DNA from 3 places in the Bacillus sp. FAU20 genome. Region 3 is predicted to be linked to each of the others. Evidence: riboswitches for the same ligand, from Rfam matches in the RefSeq annotation. Region 3 holds a riboswitch; each other region holds the start of a gene.
What was found. A riboswitch is a leader RNA that binds a small molecule or an ion and turns the genes downstream of it on or off. The one in region 3 is predicted to bind lysine.

Region 1 (4,292 bases), 320 kb from region 3:
AGCTCCAAATAAGTTTTTATCAACTTGTTTGTCTTTTGAGTCTGTATAGTTTTTAATTTCAGAAAACCCATCCCCACTTGCAAATACACGCTCAGCTGAAGACTTGGATTGAAGCGTAATATCAAATAGATGATATGTGTATAAACCTAAATTCTTCACGACAGTTTGACGGTCAAATGAGCGTGAGAACATTTGTGGTTTATAAATAACTGATACAACAATTTGTAGTGCTAATAAAGCTGTTACACCGCTAAAGAAAGTTCGCTTCTCTGAGCGGGAAAGTGGTGTTTTGTCGCCAAATGATGGGAATTTACGCGAAATAAACATTAAAATAATTGCATCTGCAAATAAAAGTAATGTTTTGTACGTAAAGAGTTCTTTTATACTTGTCCCTAAATCAGCCATATTGTTTGTTTGGAATAAAACCGGGAAAGTAACGAAATCGTTATAGAACCCATAAAACATTGCGTTTCCAAATAAAATAAATGACAGTATAAAACTGATTCCAATTATAATTCGGTTTCGGTGCTTAGATGCAAGTAAAGCTAAGCCGAAAAATAAAAGTAACGCAGCTAGTGGATTGATAAAAAGCATGAATTCTTCAAAGAAATTATCAATTTTAATATCAAATGCTAGCTTGTACACAATATATGTTTTAATCCATAGTAAAACGACTGCAACGAGTGCAAATCGCAGTTTTGGAAACAGATGTTGTAGCATAATATACTCCTCTCCTAAAAAGCATGACAGTTCTTGAGAGTCAGTTTGCTTAACGACTCATTTTATATATACGAACAGTCCTTTGTTATTATGATTATTATACTATGAGTATCATTATACGAAAATAAAAGAAGGTTGTGGGCTTTTTTATAATAATCGAGTAGAAAAAGAGTGGTGGGAGACAATAAAACAGAATTTCTATGTATGATAATTATCGTACGCAGAAAGAATCGCGTGATAATACGGAGGTTATAATGCGAAAATTATTATGTTTTATAGCATGCAGTAGTGTTGTACTTTTTACTTCACCGAGTGTGTCGGTAGCCCAATATGATCCACCTCTTATGGAAGATGCACTTTATTCTGTTTTATTTCCAAAAATAAATAAAGCAATTGAAAAACAATATGGAAGTTTGAAACCTTATCAATGTCCTAAAATTATTAGTTTGAAAAAAGTGTATAGCGGTACATATTTATTTCAAGCAAGTATTGAAGTTACAAAGTATGAACGTGTTGCTGGGAAAATTGCTCCACCATTTGAGAAGGTAACGATTACATTTAATAACGAAGAAGGCGAATGGGAAGTGACAAAGATTTCAGTAAAGCGCTTACCAAACGATACCAAACTAAACTGCAAAAAAACAATATAAAAAATTGTTTGACAAATAAAATGGTCCTTTGGTATTGTTAATAGCAACAATTAGATGTTTGAAAATTAAATAGACTTACCTCATCTACTCTCAAAGGTAGAGGCCGCGATAGGAAAGAGTAAGCTATGGGAGATTTAATGGAATCTGTGATCATAGGTTGAAAGGGACTATTGCCGAAATATAAGAATAACCATCTTATTCATATATTGGGACTGCATTGAATAAATGTAGTACTGTCATAAGATTTATTTTATGGAGAGCTATTTGGAGATGTTGATGCGGTTTCTTATTTTGAGGAGATAACAACTCGTTTATTTTTTCAATATATATTTTTCCTAATAAGAAACGCGTGTGAACATTGTTCCGCGCGTTTTTTGTCTATCTAAAAGCGTGCTGCAATGAATAGAAGATTGGGGTTATGAGTTTTAGAGGAAATAAGGGAGGAATTTAAATGTATTTACACGGCACAAGCCGAATTAATGGGCAAGGACACTTAGAAATTGGAGGGTGCGATACGACGCAGCTAGCAAAGCAATACGGAACACCACTTTATGTATACGATGAAGAGTCTATTCGAGGAAAATGCCGAGCGTTTCATCGTGCTTTTAAAGAAAGTGGTTTCTCTTATCAAGTAGCATATGCAAGTAAGGCGTTCTTGTGCATGGAGATGTGCCGAGTAGCTCGTGAAGAGAATATGTCATTAGACGTTGTTTCTGGGGGAGAATTATATACTGCGCTCCAAGCAGGATTTCCAGCATCACGTATTCATTTTCATGGAAATAATAAAACAGAAGAAGAGATAGTGATGGCTCTTCAGGCGAATATTGGTTGTTTTGTCGTAGATAATTTCTTTGAATTAGAAGTTTTACACGATTTAGCGATGCAACATGGAAAATTTGTGAACATATTAATTCGTGTAACGCCTGGAGTAGAGGCGCACACACATGAATATATTACAACAGGCCAAGATGATTCGAAATTTGGATTTGGCGTTTCAAACGGTCAAGCGATGCAGGCAATTGGATTTGCTTTACAAAAATCAAATTATAATGTGCTAGGGATTCATTCACATATCGGATCGCAAATATTTGAAACAGCTGGTTTTGTTCGAGCAATTGAAGTTCTTCGCCAATTTTTAGAAGAAGTGAGAGAGCAAACAAACTATGTAGTAAAAGTGCTAAATGTAGGCGGGGGATTTGGAATACGCTACACAGAGTCGGATACACCATTAACTCTTGAAACATATGTGCGAGCTGTAACAAGTGCAGTGAGAGAACAATTTACTGTATGTGAATATCCATTGCCAGAAATATGGATTGAACCAGGCCGTAGCATTGTAGGTGATGCTGGGACAACAATTTATACAGTTGGATCTGTGAAAGATATTCCTGGTATTCGGAAATATGTATCAGTCGATGGTGGAATGACAGATAATTTAAGACCTGCTTTATATAGTGCGCGTTATGAAGCAATGTTAGCGAATCGAGGGAATGATGAGAATGAGGAACTCGTTTCGATTGCTGGGAAATGCTGTGAGAGTGGAGATATGTTGATTTGGGATATTCATTTACCAAAAGTCGCTTCTGCTGATTTACTAGCAGTTTCCTGTACAGGAGCCTACGGGTATTCGATGGCGAATAATTACAATCGGATTCGAAGACCAGCCGTTGTCTTTGCAAAAGGCGGAACATCGCAAGTAGTTGTGGAACGCGAAACATATGAAAATATTATTGGGAACGATCGCATACGTATTAAAGAGCTTGTCTAAATAGGAAAAGGAGTTGTTCGAATGGGCAATTCCTTTTTTATAAAATAAAATAATTAAAATATATCGGAAAACTAGGATTGAAAAAAATCAGAATTGTGATAAAATACAAATACAAAGCTTATCAAGAGAAGCGGAGGGAACTGGCCCGAAGAAGCTCGGCAACCTGCTTATAGAAAGCAAGGTGCTAAATCCAGCAAAATGGGATCCATTTTGAAAGATAAGGTAAAATATATTACCGAACAGTCTTTTCGAAATGGGAAAGATTTTTTTTATGAATAAAAAGGGGGGGCTGTTCGCGTGAGTTTACGGGAACATTTTGATGAAGTATCCGAGAAGATTGAAGCGATGCTTGCTGATATGAAATATGGTTCAATTACAATTGTTGTGCAAGATGGAAAAGTAATTCAGTTAGAGAAAAGTGAAAAAGTACGTTTAAAGTGAAAAGCGCTGACTAGAAAAACTAGAGGCGGTTTTAACCTATTTTCATTAGGTTAAAACCGTCTTTTTGCTTTTACAGGGGGAAAAAACATGTTGACGTATGAAACGTGGGAAGAAAATGTTGTTTCGTTTTCGGAAGAAGATGAAACAAAAGGCGCGTTATCAGTATTAAATTGGGCTTATAAAGAATATAAAGATGAGGTTGTCTACGCATGTAGCTTTGGGGTGGAAGGTATGGTATTGCTGCACATTATAAACCAAGTAAATCCATCTGCTAAAGTTGTATTTTTGGATACAAATGTTCATTTTCAAGAAACGTATGAATTAATTCAAAAAGTGCGGGAACGATTTCCTTCATTGAATATTATAGAAAAACAGCCAGAACTTACACTTGATGAACAGGCGAAGTTGCATGGTGAAAAACTGTGGGAGAGCAATCCGAATCTTTGTTGTAAGATTAGAAAAATTTTACCTTTAGAAAAATCATTAGTCGTGGAAAAAGCATGGATATCGGGCTTAAGAAGGGAACAATCAGAAACACGTAAGCATACAAAGTTTATAAATCAAGATCATCGTTTTCAATCTATTAAAGTTTGTCCACTCATTCATTGGACGTGGAAAGAAGTTTGGCGATATGTATACAAACATAGCTTGCCGTATAACCCGTTGCATGATGTTGGCTATCCAAGTATTGGGTGTGAGAAATGTACGTTACC
Region 2 (4,292 bases), on a different contig from region 3:
CGCTCAATTAATCGATGGAGCGCTTGGAATGGCGTACGGGGTAACGTCTTCCTCTTTATTATTAATGTTTGGTATTGCACCAGCTGTCGCTTCCGCATCTGTTCATTTAGCTGAAGTCGTTACAACCGCGGCTTCTGGTGCATCTCATATCAAATTTGGAAATGTTGATAAATATACAGTTTCCAGGCTTACATTGCCAGGAGCAATTGGCGCATTTGTTGGGGCATGTTTTTTAAGCAATTTACCTGGTGATGTCATTAAACCGTACATTTCTGTATTTTTATTTACTTTAGGGGTTTATATTTTATTACGATTCATCATTCAAAAACAAATTGTTGCTTCAAAAAAACGTATGTCTGCAAAACAACTTGTGCCGCTTGGCTTATTCGCTGGATTCGTTGATTCAACTGGTGGTGGTGGCTGGGGTCCGATTACGACACCTGTACTTTTAGCAAGAGGAAATGAAGCGAGAAAAGTTATCGGATCTGTAGATACGAGTGAGTTTCCTGTTTCACTCGCTGCAACAATTGGCTTCTTCATCTCACTTGGCTGGGAACAAGTAAGCTGGGTTTGGGTATTTGCGTTAATGCTTGGCGGTATTGTCGCTGCACCAATTGCTGCATGGTTAGTTCGCATCGTTCCAGCACATTTACTTGGCGTATTAGTTGGCGGTCTTATTATCTTCACAAATATTCGTACACTGCTTACTACATTTAAAGTGGATCCAACTATTATTTCACTTTCTTACGTTGCAGTTGGTCTTGTCGTTATTATTTCTATTCTCATTGCTGTTCGAAATCATTCCAATCGGCCTAACGCATCAACGGCTGAGTATCCGAATGATCAGAAGCAAATGCTACCATAACTATAAAAATACCGCCCAATTTAGAGCGGTATTTTTTATTTTTCTATTTTCCAATTAATCATCGTTTCTGTAGCATTTACTCTCTTCATATGTAACTTTTCTAAAACACGCATCGAACTATAATTATCTAGGAGTGTCTCTGCAATTATTGTTTCTACCTCTCCTGTTTTGAAAGCCCAATCGATTAGTTCTCTTACAGCTTCTGTTGCATAGCCCTGATTCCAATATTTCTCAATAAATCCATAACCGATTTCTACTGTTTGATTCTCATTTGGTTTCCCCTTAAACCCAATATCACCTAAAACGATATCATCTTCTTTCCGAAGAACATACCACGCCCCCCATGATAATAAATCCGCATCTTGTTTTATATTCCCTACATGCCCCACAATATGCGGACCGCTATTATATCCTTGCTCGTTAGCGACTTGAATCCTCTCTTCTGTACACGGCACTATATAGAGCCTTTCTGTTTCTAATTTCATTTTGATTTCCCCTTTTTGCTTAAACGTTACTCTAATTATAACAAATAATATGACCTTATCATGAATGTCGAATTATATTTTTCTGAATTTTCTTTTAATTTAAAGGATTTTTCAATATTTTTTGCGAAACATTTGTATAACAATTTTTTCTTTGCTTATTGCTACATAATAGTTGGTTCGGGTGGAGTTTTGCAAGCGTTTCCTATACAATAACCGATATTTTTTGATTTTTTCCTACAAAATATCTTGCAATATATTCAGAAAGTCATTACAATTGCCATATATTAAAAATCTTAGCAATATATAAATCCTCATCAATCCGATGAGGTAGAGGTTGCGACTTTTAATAGTAAAACGGACGAGACACAGAGAATGTCAGCTGACTCCGTTTGAAAGGAAAAGTTGCCGAAGTTTATATTTCTTCTCTGGAAATATGAGCTGGGGCTGTCTCCGAAAGGAACAGAACTGTCACGTTTACAAAATTACCGTGTAAACGTGGGGTGCTATCTTAACGGAAGGGTATGATGGGGTGGTTATTTGTGAAACGTTCCGCCAAATTCCTTTGGCGGTTTTTTGTATTTTTCTCCCCCGCTCCTTCCTAACCTACAAGAAAAGGAGTGTTGAACATGAATAGCGCAACAAATCAATCTACCTCTAAAACGCAAACTACACAAGGAAAAGGTGAATTAAGACGCGGTCTAAAATCAAGGCACCTTACGATGATTTCTCTCGGTGGTACAATTGGTACCGGACTATTTCTTGCCAGCGGTGGTGTCATCCATACAGCTGGACCTGGTGGCGCATTAATTGCATACGCCGCAATTGGAATTATGGTTTATTTTTTAATGACAAGCTTAGCTGAACTTGCAGCTTACATGCCTGTTACTGGATCTTTTAGCACGTATGCAACAAAATTTGTTGATCCATCACTTGGCTTTGCACTTGGATGGAACTATTGGTATAACTGGGCAATTACAATTGCGGCAGAACTAGCGGCCGTAACATTAATTATGAAATTTTGGTTCCCGGATACCCCTTCTCTTATTTGGAGCGGATTATGTTTAGCTATTATTTTCCTTTTAAACTACTTATCTGTTAAAGGGTTTGGTGAATCTGAATATTGGTTCGCACTTATTAAAGTAGTTACTATTATTATCTTTTTAATTGTTGGTTTCATGATGATTTTCGGAATTATGGGCGGCGAAACGGTTGGATTCAAAAACTTCACTGTTGCAGATGCACCATTTAACGGCGGTATCATGGCAATTATCGGTGTATTTATGGCAGCTGGTTTCTCTTTCCAAGGAACTGAATTATTAGGAGTAGCTGCTGGTGAAACATCTGATCCAGAACGTAATATTCCGAAAGCAATTCGTTCGATCTTTTGGCGTATTCTTTTATTCTATATCCTTGCGATTCTCGTTATCGGTTTATTAATTCCTTATACAACTGAAAGCCTTGCAGCAAGTGATGTAACAGTAAGTCCATTTACACTTATTTTTGAAAAAGCGGGCGTTGCCTTTGCTGCTTCTGTTATGAACGCTGTTATTTTAACTGCTGTACTATCTGCTGGTAACTCTGGTATGTATGCATCAACTCGTATGCTTTGGGATTTAGCTCGCCAAGGAAAAGCACCAAAATTCTTAGGCAAATTAGATAGCCGCGGTGTACCTGTTAACGCGTTAATCGTAACGTCAATTGTTGGTAGTATTGCTTTCATTGCTTCTTTATTCGGTGACGGTGTTGTATACATTTGGTTATTAAACGCATCTGGAATGTCTGGCTTTATCGCATGGGTTGGAATCGCAATTAGTCATTACCGTTTCCGTAAAGCATATATCGCACAAGGAAAAGATTTAAATGACTTACCATATAGAGCAAAATGGTTCCCATTTGGTCCAATCTTCGCATTTACACTTTGTATCATCGTAATTTTAGGACAAAACTACGGGGCATTTATGGGTGAATCAATCGATTGGAATGGCGTACTCGTTTCTTACATCGGTTTACCACTCTTCTTAGTACTATGGTTAGGATATAAATTTACGAAAAAAACAAAAGTGATTCCACTTGATAAATGTGAACTAAAATAAAGTGAAACGAGCAAACAAATTTGTTTGCTCGTTTTTTGTTGCAAACCTCTTTGCTTCCCTATTGCTCCTGTTTTTGCAATAATAAAGGAAATATAAATAAAGGTTGGGATACTATGAACATTCGTATTACTGATGAAGCAAAAGCAGCTATACATAGATTAGAACGTGAAGACAAAAAGATCATTCGCATTAGAGGGACAATGACAAACTCTTGTAGTATTTTCGTTGATGTCGATTTAATTTGGGATACATATAACGCAGATGATGTTGTATATGAAGATGCAGAGCTTATCGTACAAATGGATTCATTCACGAAAGACTACACTGGTGATACAGTGAAGCTTGATTATAAGACGACTGGTTTTAGTATTACGACTCCGAGTGAGACGTTAGTTTATGGATTGTCGATTAAAAAATAAAAATTGTTTTCATTTGACCACCGAGGTGAAAAAATGGATAATTATGTTCCGTTAAAATTTTTATTTAGCGAAGAATTAGCAGAAAAAATAGCTGATTCTATTTGTAAATACGATCCGAATTTCTCTAAAAAAAACTTTGTAACCTCTGTAACATGTAAAGTTGAAGGTTTAGAGTTAAAACAACGTATTGAAGTAATAGCAGATGAATTACAAAATGCTTTACAAAAAGATTTTAATGCAGCAATACATATATTACTGAAAACATTAGGACCAGAAAATACAACAGTGGATTCATGACGAAAACAGCCACATTAGAAGATTAGTTTCTGAAGGTACAAGACCAAGGCTTCCTTGGGCTAAAAAAATAGGAGCTCTGAAAGGTGACTTTAAGTACAATTTACAGCTTCTTGAACCATTAATGAATGATACT
Region 3 (4,292 bases):
CGTGCAGCTTGTAAAAAAGAAAACATTCATCTGTTTTAATAGAAGTGAGGGAATAGCTTAAATATAGAGCTATTCCCTCTTTTTTATAAAACGTCACTTGCTTATTTATTACCGAGTTCTTCCGCTAAACCGATTAAAATTCCTTCGACTCCACGAATGTAGCAGAGACGATACGAGTTCTCGTATTGAACTACTTCGCCAACGAGCTCTGCACCATGCTTAGTGAGTCTGGATACCATTTCGTCAATGTCTTCAACGGTGAACATGACGCGTAGATAACCGAGGGCGTTTACAGGAGTATTTCGGTGATCTGATATAGTAGGTGGGGTGAGAAATCGCGAAAGTTCAATTCGGCTGTGGCCATCTGGAGTGACCATCATAGCAATCTCTACGCACTGAGAGCCGAGTCCAGTTACGCGACCAGCCCATTCACCTTCGACAGTGGCTCGCCCTTCGAGGTTCAAGCCAATCTCCTCGAAGAAAGAGATTGCGTTATCAAGGGATTCTACAACGATGCTGACATTGTCCATTCGTAGTAATTTGTTTTTTGCCATAGTCTTATCTCCTTATGTATAAAAGTTTATTATTTAATCATCCTCATAATTATACTACTAAGTAGTTACAAATTCCTTTCAGTCAAAAACACCTTGTCATAGTATATGAAAAGGTGACAAGGTGTTTTTTTATATGTCATATAGCATCTTGTTAACGAACAGCATTTTATTTAATAGGAAGGAAGTAGATTAATATGATTTTTTTATAAGCGTTACTGAAAATATCAAATTAGCTCATTTGCACTAAAGGCTCAATTTTCGCCATAAATGATTGATGCAACGCCTCAACACCTGTTACTAAATGAAGGCGGTCAATAACGACAGACACTTTAATTTCTGATGTACTTACCATTTTAATATGAATATTTTCTTCTTTTAAAGTAGTGAACATATTTGCAGCGACACCAGGGTTAGATACCATGCCAGATCCTACGATTGATACTTTTGCTAAGTGATTTTCATGTTCTACAAATTCGTAGTGAAGAGTTTCTTGATTTTGTTCCAAAACTTTTAAAGTTTCTCTTAAATCATTCGAGTGAATGGAGAAGGAGAGATGTACAGTTCCTTCATTTGTAATACTTTGAATGATGATATCTACATTAATGTGTGCTGCTGCTAATGTAGAGAAAACTGTTGAAAGCGAGCCTTGTTCTAGTCCTTTAATTGTGACACGTGTAATGTTATCCTCAAATGCAATACCTTTAACGATTGATTGTTGTTCCATGTTACATTCTCCTTTTACAATTGTTCCGTTTTCTTGTTCCATACTTGAGCGAACTTCTAAAACTACGTTATGATTTTTAGCAAACTCAACAGCGCGCGGGTGTAATACGCCAGCACCGAGATTAGCAAGCTCTAACATTTCGTCATAAGAAATTTCATCTAATTTGTAAGCATCTTTTACAACTCGTGGGTCCGTCGTATATACGCCTGTCACATCCGTATAAATATCACATTTTTTTGCTTTAAGTGCAGCGGCTAGTGCGACAGCAGTCGTATCAGAACCACCACGGCCAAGCGTTGTAATTTCATTTGCTACACTTATACCTTGGAAACCAGCTACGATAACAATCGTGCCTTCAGCAAGATAAGATTGAATACGATCTGTATGAATGTCAGTAATCCGTGCACTACTATGTACAGATTCTGTCGTAATACCAGCTTGCCATCCTGTTAATGAAATTGCATGATAGCCTTTTGCTTGCAGTGCCATTGTTAATAATGAAATAGTTACTTGTTCTCCTGTAGATAGAAGCATATCCATTTCACGTTTACTTGGATTTTCTGTAATAGCGTTAGCGAGTGCGACAAGTTGATCCGTACTTTTTCCCATTGCTGAAACGACAGAGACAACGCTATGACCTCGTTCATATTCTTCAATAATTAAATTTGCTACATGTTGAATGCGTTCGACGCTTCCGACAGAAGTGCCACCAAATTTTTGAACAATTGTTTCCATTACAAATTCCTTCTTTCGTCTATTTTTAAGAATAGATTAGGAAATATATAAATCCCAATACTCCTGTAGTTACCAGAAAGACAAACAAAAAACACCATCTCAAATAAGTGAGGATGGTGCTGTTACAGGAAAAGGGAAACAGAAAACGGAGCTAATAAAAAAACCGCCAAAAAAGGAATATCATAAAAAATGATATCTCTTTTTTGTAGATAGCTCTTCATACGTACACGTCTGTACATATGACAGTTCTGTTTCTATTCGAAAACAGCCCCAATTGATAAATGCAGAGAAATTTATCAATTTCGGCAATACTTCCTTTCATCTAAGTTCATAGACATCTCTGTGTCTCCATTAGAATACTCATAAGTATCGCAACCTCTATCTCACGTTTTAGGCGAGAGTGTTTGATTTATGAAGTTATTGGTAACATTTGTTTTATAATAATTTAAATTTTTCGGGGAATCAAGTGTTTTACATATATTTTAAAAATTCTTTCTTTTTACAGAAAAGTTTGTGAAAAATGTAGCAAAATAAATTCATTGCATGTACATTAAACTTATAGTGCATAGGAGGTGGGAGAATGAAAAGGAAACAGCCTATTTATGTTGCGACAAAAATGAACACGACGATGGAAAAATTATGGAGATATACGCAAGAACCAGATATACATACAGAGTGGGATGCTCGCTTTACTGAAATTTCGTATTTAGAGAAAAAAGAAGGAGAACCACAGAAGTTTTTGTATAAAACAAAGATTGGATTTGGGCTTGAAATAGCTGGAGAAGGGGAATCAATAGGTGAAATAAGAAAAGAAACTGGTGAAAGAATTTCCTCTTTAAAATTTTGGACGGATAATACATTATCTCTTATTCAAATAGGACGTGGTTATTGGAAGTATACGCCGAATAAAGAATACATCCATTTTGAGACACAATATGATTATGATACAAGATTTGGTCGTATAGGAAATGTAATAGATTCCTATATTTTTCGTCCGTTATTAGGTTGGGCGACCGCTTGGAGTTTTGATGCCTTAAAATTATGGTTAGAAAAGGGGCTTCATCCTAGGTTACTAATTAGAAGAACAATGACGTATTGGCTCGTATGCTTTTTATTTGCTTTTGTATGGATATATCAAGGGATAGTGCCGAAACTACTGTTTACTCATTCAGAAGAAGTAAAGATGCTTTCTGTATTAATTGGTTCAAATGAAAGTAGTGTATATATACTTAAAATAATTGGGGTGTTAGAAATAATTTTCGGTGTCGTATGGCTGTTGCCACTAACAAAACGAAAATTATTTATACTGCATATTATTGTATTACTAGTTTTAACGTTAGCGGCAGGATTTACGAATATCGCAAGCTTTACAGGGCCGTTTAATCCGATTACATTAAATGTTCTTCTAATGGGGTTATCAATTGTCGGTTATATAAATAGTTTCGATTTACCAAGCGCGAAAAATTGCAAGAGGGCGAGAAAGGGATAAGTGTATGGCTAATATGTATGAACGATTATTAGGGGATACCTATAAAAATCTTCATCCTGAATTGCAGAAGCGTTATGCCATTACAGAAGAGAATAGTTTTACAGGGGAAGGAAAGATGGATGAAATTTACGGTGGCTCTTTTTTCGTGAAATTTATATTGAAAATTGCATCGAAGTTTCGAATGTTTTTCTCGGAACGAGGAGAGGAAATTCCATTTACGATACAAAACATAGCTGAGCGAGATGAATATGGACAAGAATTAGTAAGGTGGAACCGTACTTTTTATTTTCATAATAAGAAAAGATATTTTAACGCAGTTATGCAATTGGATGAAAACGAAAATGAAATTGTAGATTATTTTGGCGAACCACATTTACTCGTTTCTACACTACATTTTCATATCGATGAGTTAGGGGCAATGCATATTGCTTCAAAGAAACAATGGTTTTATATGTTTGGAAGAAAAATTCCGTTGCCAAAATTCTTGTATGGTGAAGCAAAAATTGTTGAAAGTTATGATGCAACACTACAGTGTTTTCGAATTCATGTACAAGTACGAAACCCGTTAATTGGCTCGCTTTTTTCATATAAGGGAACATTTGTGGAAAGGAAATAAACGATATGAAAAATATAATATTTGGGCTTGCTTGTTATGTTGTTTTTCTATTATGTGAGCGGTCGAATATAAATCCTGTTGAAGCAATTATATTATTATCTGTTTTATTATTTATACCAATGTCACTTTGTATTATTGATAAAAGAAAAAGAGATGGATCGTATTTATTATTTT

Region 1: it holds a riboswitch for lysine, as region 3 does, so the genes downstream of both, lysA (diaminopimelate decarboxylase) here and AC0OM3_RS15820 (aspartate kinase) in region 3, are expected to answer to the same signal.
Region 2: it holds a riboswitch for lysine, as region 3 does, so the genes downstream of both, AC0OM3_RS10175 (amino acid permease) here and AC0OM3_RS15820 (aspartate kinase) in region 3, are expected to answer to the same signal.

What each region holds. Positions count from the first base shown of each region.
Region 1 is NZ_JBVYHY010000021.1:722,510-726,801, reverse strand. It holds gene AC0OM3_RS17500 (LTA synthase family protein) at 1-720, opposite strand, end outside; gene AC0OM3_RS17495 (DUF3888 domain-containing protein) at 975-1,370, shown strand; lysine riboswitch at 1,460-1,641, shown strand; gene lysA (diaminopimelate decarboxylase) at 1,822-3,138, shown strand; SAM riboswitch class I at 3,254-3,362, shown strand; gene AC0OM3_RS17485 (YezD family protein) at 3,436-3,579, shown strand; gene AC0OM3_RS17480 (phosphoadenylyl-sulfate reductase) at 3,667-4,292, shown strand, end outside.
Region 2 is NZ_JBVYHY010000011.1:347,921-352,212, reverse strand. It holds gene AC0OM3_RS10185 (sulfite exporter TauE/SafE family protein) at 1-865, shown strand, start outside; gene AC0OM3_RS10180 (GNAT family N-acetyltransferase) at 901-1,350, opposite strand; lysine riboswitch at 1,671-1,864, shown strand; gene AC0OM3_RS10175 (amino acid permease) at 1,977-3,443, shown strand; gene AC0OM3_RS10170 (iron-sulfur cluster biosynthesis family protein) at 3,557-3,862, shown strand; partial or broken gene AC0OM3_RS10165 (DNA alkylation repair protein) at 3,896-4,292, shown strand, end outside.
Region 3 is NZ_JBVYHY010000021.1:404,526-408,817, reverse strand. It holds gene asnA (aspartate--ammonia ligase) at 1-39, shown strand, start outside; gene AC0OM3_RS15825 (VOC family protein) at 102-554, opposite strand; gene AC0OM3_RS15820 (aspartate kinase) at 784-2,013, opposite strand; lysine riboswitch at 2,216-2,402, opposite strand; gene AC0OM3_RS15815 (DoxX-like family protein) at 2,594-3,502, shown strand; gene AC0OM3_RS15810 (DUF4166 domain-containing protein) at 3,507-4,118, shown strand; gene AC0OM3_RS15805 (YndJ family protein) at 4,124-4,292, shown strand, end outside.